Marinomonas mediterranea MMB-1: one gene and its partner. The protein of the gene in region 2 interacts with the protein of the main gene of each other region in a pairwise test. Links are inferred from orthologs where the notes say so. Each region holds a gene or a part of one and is shown on either strand. Other genes may lie near its edges. The genes, in order: groL and MARME_RS08980.

Region 1 (3,257 bases), 290 kb from region 2 along the record:
TCTTGATTCTCTACGCCTTCTAAAATTATGTTTTTATTGGTTAACCTAGCAAATTCAATCATCTTCTCAACAAACAGCATAAAATTTTTGTCATGCTTCATACTTACAACATGTTTATCAAGCTTCACCCAATCAACCAACTGCATAACTGAAATTGAAATCATTGACTTTGGGTTACATAAATCATCGATTGCCGTCCCAATTCCTAATGCAGAAAACGCTTCTATCATGGTGAGACTCATTAGCGCGTCGTTAACCTCCGAGTTTTCAATTAGCTCAATCACCACTCGCTCCCTGCCATATTCCTTAGCGAGATGCATAAAAGGGCAATTAAGCGCATCCGTGCCAGCAGCAAAAAAAGCATCTTGGTCAAGGTTTACAAACAACATTTTCCCCGAATCTGCGTTTGCTAGTTGAATTTTTTTCTGGGCATATTCAACTTGAAACAGAGTGATAGGGTTATCGTGGAGAGCGGCATAGACAAAATCAGGGCGGACAGCATTTCCACTTTGATCAAAAAAGCGTGACAACGCTTCATATCCAAATGTATCACCAGTAGCAAGTGAAACAATCGGTTGATACTCAACTCCATAACGCTGCTTTTGAACAATGTCGATTAATATAGATTGTGACAATCCTGTCATGGACAACTGACTCACCATAAGACCTCTAATAAAAACAAAACCTTACAATTGTAAATGATTATCACAAACTAAAAAATAGTTTTCTGAATCCTAACCAAAACTAATAATAACGATTAGCAAAAAGCAATCTCAAAGCATAAAAAAAGGCCATCAGAGTAAATCTGATGGCCCTCTATAAAGACTAGCGTGGGTTACATCATGCCGCCCATGCCGCCCATGCCGCCCATATCAGGCATAGCAGGAGCATCATCTTTTGGGATTTCAGCGATCATTGCTTCAGTTGTGATCATAAGACCGGCAACAGACGCTGCAGCTTGCAACGCTGAACGCGTTACTTTTGCTGGATCAAGAATACCCATTTCAATCATATCGCCATATTCGCCAGTTGCAGCGTTGTAACCGAAGTTACCTTCACCCTGCTTAACTTTATCTACGACAACAGACGCTTCGTCACCCGCGTTTGATACGATTTGACGCATTGGAGATTCCATTGCGCGCAACGCTAGATCAATACCTACTTTCTGATCTTCGTTGCTACCTTCTAGAGAAGCGACTTTAGACAATGCACGTACTAGCGCTACACCACCACCAGCAACAACACCTTCTTCAACGGCAGCACGAGTTGCATGAAGAGCGTCATCTACACGCGCTTTCTTCTCTTTCATTGCCACTTCAGTCGGCGCACCAATTTTGATTACTGCAACACCGCCAGCAAGCTTAGCAACACGCTCTTGAAGCTTTTCTTTGTCGTAATCAGAAGATGAATTCGCAATTTCAGCACGAATTTGCTCTACACGACCTTGAATGTTAGCTGCATCACCTGCGCCATCCACTACAGTCGTATTTTCTTTTGTTAGTGTAACGCGTTTAGCGGTACCCAACTGATCAACCGTTGTTCCTTCTAGAGACAGACCTACCTCTTCAGAGATCACTGTCGCACCTGTAAGAATAGCGATATCTTCTAGCATCGCTTTACGACGATCACCAAAACCAGGCGCTTTAGTTGCCGCAACTTTCACGATGCCGCGCATGCTATTAACAACCAATGTCGCCAATGCTTCACCTTCTACGTCTTCTGCAACAATAAGAAGAGGACGAGAAGACTTAGCAACAGCTTCTAGCGTAGGTAGTAAATCGCGGATGTTTGAGATTTTCTTATCAACAAGAAGGATGAACGGATTTTCAAGTTCAGCGCTCATCGTTTCTTGATTGTTGATGAAGTAAGGAGAAAGGTAACCACGGTCAAACTGCATACCTTCTACAACGTCTAGCTCATCTTCGAAGCCAGAACCTTCCTCAACAGTGATAACGCCTTCTTTACCAACGCGCTCCATTGCTTCAGCAATTAGCTTACCAACGGTTTCATCAGAGTTTGCAGAGATAGTACCAACTTGCTCTACAGCACGATTGTCAGAACAAGGCGTTGAAAGCGCTGCAATCTCTGCAACAACAGCCGTAGTCGCCTTATCAATACCACGCTTAAGGTCCATTGGGTTACGACCCGCCGCTACCGCTTTTAGGCCTTCAGTCACAAATGATTGAGCCAAAACAGTTGCTGTTGTCGTACCATCACCAGCAACATCATTTGCTTGTGATGACACTTCTTTAACCATTTGAGCGCCCATGTTTTCGAATTTATCTTCTAATTCGATTTCTTTCGCCACAGACACGCCATCTTTGGTTACTAGTGGAGCACCAAACGATTTTTCGATTACAACGTTACGACCTTTAGGTCCTAGAGTAACTTTTACTGCGTCCGCTAGAACGTTAACGCCTTGTAGCATTTTCTGACGCGCGCTATCTGAAAATTTTACTTCTTTAGCAGCCATTTTCTTTATCCTAAATTGTGAATTTCGTTATGTTATCAAAACGGTTGGAGATTAGGCTTCAACGATGCCGTAGATCTCTTCTTCTTTCATAATAAGCAGTTCTTCACCGTCAATTTTAACAGTTTGACCAGAGTACTGACCGAACAACACAGTATCTCCAGTCTTAACAGCTAGCTCGCGCACGTCACCGTTTGATTGAATACGACCCGTGCCGACAGCTAGGACCTCACCTTGTGTAGGCTTTTCTGTAGCTGATCCAGGCAAAACGATACCAGATGCGGTTGTTGTCTCTTCTTCTTTACGGCGAACAACAACACGATCGTGCAAAGGACGAATATTCATTGATCTTAATCTCCAAAATTAATCAATACCAGGAATCCCCTGGCCGGACTGCCCTACTTTTCATAGTAGGATTCTGTATCGACTTTTTAATGTGGTCGAGAAAACACATTTCAACCCTAAAGCGTTACTTTTTTTCGATAAAGTCGTTTTCTTCTTTTGAATATTCGCCGTCGATCGGCGTCTCGGATTTTGAAGCCTGAGCATCAAAAGGGGAATGATCCCATGCGGAGCGCATGTTCATTCTATTCTTGAGAAAATTCAAGGCGATCCCAGAAGCAACCACTTTACGTAATGGGGAGATAAGCATCAACGCCCCTATCGCATCGGTCACAAAGCCTGGTATCAGCAAGCAAAGCCCAGCAAACGCCAACATAAAACCTTCCGCAATTTCCACTGCCGGAATTTCGCCCCGCTGAAGCTTCTCTTGAGCCTTAAACGCAGC
Region 2 (3,135 bases):
AGACCACTGGTTAAAATAGCAATTGAACTGTCTGTTGGGATATTATCGATATCACTGTGAACCGACATTGTCACCAGCCCCATGAAGTATTCTTTATCAAAAGAAATACTCTCGACTTCACCAACCGTCACACCCGCAATCGTAACTTTAGCACGTTCAGTTAAGCCACCTATATCGTCAAAGCGAGCAACAATATTGTACGTATCTTTCTTATCAGAAAACGCTAGACCACTTACTTGTATTGCAAGGTATCCGAACGCAGCAATACCCAACACAATAAAAACACCTACCAAAAGTTCCGTATGTTTATTTCTCATTCCTAAAAATCCCCAAACATTGCCGCAGTTAGAATAAAATCAAGAAATAGGACAGCTAAAGATCCTAGCACTACCGTTCGCGTTGTCGCCTTACCAATACCTTCTGACGTAGGGTCACACTCGAATCCTTGATAAACGGCTATCCATGTAATAGCACAAGCAAAAAAGATTGATTTTATAATGCCGTTAAACACATCGATATCAAAATAGACTGATTGCTGCATCAATGACCAAAATGAGCCATCATAAATACCCAACCAATGAACTGATACTAGCATACCGCCTAAAATACCTGTCGCAGAGAAAATCAAGCAAAGTAGCGGCATACAAATCATACCAGCGATAAACCTAGGCGCGATAACTCGGCGAAGAGGATCAACTCCCATCATTTCATAACTGGATAACTGTTCCGTCGCCTTCATTAAGCCTATCTCGGCCGTTAACGCAGACCCTGCTCTACCCGCGAACAACAATGCAGTAACCACGGGCCCCAACTCACGCAACAAACTCAATGCCAACAATTGGCCCACCGCCTGCTCCGAGCCAAACTTTGCCAATATGGTGTACCCCTGAAGCGCAAGCACCATGCCGATAAAGCACCCAGAAACTATAACAATCACTAAGGACAAAACACCAACGGAATAGACTTGATTGACAAGCAAGCGACAACTTTCATCCCACCTAACAGGTAACCTAGCAAGTGTTTGAAATAGGAATATTCCTGCGCGCCCAATCGACTCCAATTGGTCAAATAACGATTGCCCGACATTTCGTACTTTTTTCAAGTTGAACTCCCTATCAGGTCTCCAGCATAGCTGCACGCTGGAAAATGGAATGGAACAGGGCCATCTGCTTGGCCATTTAGAAACTGAATAACGCGTGCATCATCCGACGCCTTTATTTCTTCAGGTGTTCCTTGAGCAACAACAGTACCACCCGACAGAATACACACATGATCAGATATTGACAGAGACTCTTCAACGTCATGAGAGACGAGAACGGATGTTATACCAACCGCTTTATTTAGTTTTTTGATCAATTCGACAAGCACGCCTTTTGAGATTGGATCTTGCCCAGCGAATGGCTCATCATACATAACAAGCTCTGGATCGAGTGCGATAGCCCGCGCTAGAGCAACGCGACGTGCCATACCACCAGATAACTCCGAAGGCATTAGATCAACCGCCCCCCTCAAGCCCACACTTTGCAACTTCATTAAAACAATATCTTTAATAATGTCATCCGGAAGGTCCGTGTGCTCCTCCAAGGGAAAGGCAACGTTTTCATAGACAGACATATCACTAAACAGCGCCCCACTTTGAAACAACATGCCAATTTTCTTACGTGTGTCATACAAAGCAGAACGATTGGCTTTATGAATATCTACGCCATCAACCAACACTGAGCCTTGATCTGGATGGAGTTGAGCGGCGATTAAACGCAACAGTGTCGTTTTCCCTGTGCCACTCGGCCCCATAACGGCGGTTATTTTTCCACGAGGAATGTTAATAGACACTCCTTCATAAATCGCTCTCTCTCCACGAGTAAACGATAGATTGCTAATTTGAACGTAAGCGTTTTTCACGACTTTTATACTTCCATTTAAATCTATTGTACAAATAGTAGCATTCGCCCTCCCCAAATTAAACGCTATAACTATTATGTTGTTTGTTTTATAAAGGATCGCGCACGTCAAGTCTTGAATTTAGTTGGTAAACCACATTAAATGGAGCACTTTGCTATCCATGGAATAAAAGATATATGTTTTTGTTTGCTGCGGCGCTCGTAACTGGCCTTATTTTATTAGTATTAAGCTCAGATAAGTTTATCGAACATGCGGCACTTGTCGCCGAAAAATTAAATGTTAGCCCAATTATAATTGGTGTAACGCTCGTCGCCCTAGGAACCTCTGCCCCTGAGATGGTTGTGTCGGCCACCGCCGCACTAGATAATGCACCAGGGATAGCGATTGGTAACGTCCTAGGATCAAATATAGCCAATGTTGCCTTAGTATTAGGTGCAACACTTTTTTTCTCGTCCATTCCAATTGCGGGAACGCTCGTAAAAAAGGAGATACCTCTCGTTGTCGCCATCACACTGATAGCAGGCGCTCTGTTTTACGATGGGCACCTCTCCAAAGTGGACGGCTTAATACTGATTGCTTCATTTGTTATTGCTTTAATTATCTTACTTAAGGGTACGAAAGACGGTGAAGACGAGCTCACAGAAGATTTACCTGAAGATGACGGTAAGAGTGTCTGGTACTCATTGCTTATGGCGACATTAGGTCTCGCAGTATTAATTATTTCATCAAAAATATTGGTATGGGGAGCGGTCGGAATTGCGACACTAATGGGAATAAGCGAACTTGTTATAGGCTTGACCATTGTCGCAATCGGCACAAGCTTGCCTGAATTAGCCGCTTCGATTACAAGCGTTAAAAAAGGTCATCATGATATTGCCATTGGCAATGTATTAGGATCAAACCTATTCAATTTGGCAACCGTATTACCAATGCCAGCGATCCTAGCCCCAGGATTGCTAAACGAAGAGGTGTTAAATCGCGATTATTGGTGGGTTTTAGGACTTACCCTTACATTAACACTTCTTGTCCTTGTATACTCTCGCACTAGATCTAAAGAAGTTCCTCGCTGGATTGGCTTCCCCTTGTTGGGCAGCTATGCAATCTACTTATATACTCTAATTGCATATAGCTAATTAATTATGAATATACTTTCGTCTAAAGACTGGGCAAAAAAGCTCCTTATTCTTTTAGCAATAGCGGCGTCTGCAACGGCATTCTTTTGGTATGGGGCGT

The links.
Region 1: the proteins of MARME_RS08980 (region 2) and groL interact in binary tests that used the Escherichia coli proteins (3 or more experiments, as listed by UniProt). The link is inferred for Marinomonas mediterranea MMB-1 from one-to-one orthologs.

What each region holds. Positions count from the first base shown.
Region 1 is NC_015276.1:2,263,596-2,266,852, reverse strand. The notes cover bases 155-3,083. They hold groL (chaperonin GroEL), read right to left. Parts: upstream 2,474-3,083; coding sequence 836-2,473; downstream 155-835. Other genes in these bases: MARME_RS10385 (FxsA family protein), read right to left, coding at 2,940-3,083; MARME_RS10390 (co-chaperone GroES), read right to left, coding at 2,525-2,815; MARME_RS10400 (EAL domain-containing protein), read right to left, coding at 155-644. Outside these bases: more of MARME_RS10400, read right to left, coding at 1-154; more of MARME_RS10385, read right to left, coding at 3,084-3,257.
Region 2 is NC_015276.1:1,971,859-1,974,993, reverse strand. What follows is about bases 1-2,807. They hold MARME_RS08980 (ABC transporter ATP-binding protein), read right to left. Parts: upstream 1,903-2,807; coding sequence 1,099-1,902; downstream 1-1,098. Other genes in these bases: MARME_RS08975 (calcium/sodium antiporter), read left to right, coding at 2,079-2,807; mlaE (lipid asymmetry maintenance ABC transporter permease subunit MlaE), read right to left, coding at 320-1,102; mlaD (outer membrane lipid asymmetry maintenance protein MlaD), read right to left, coding at 1-317. Also shown: more of MARME_RS08975, read left to right, coding at 2,808-3,035; LPS export ABC transporter periplasmic protein LptC, read left to right, coding at 3,042-3,135. UniProt on the Escherichia coli protein: Part of the ABC transporter complex MlaFEDB, which is involved in a phospholipid transport pathway that maintains lipid asymmetry in the outer membrane by retrograde trafficking of phospholipids from the outer membrane to the inner membrane.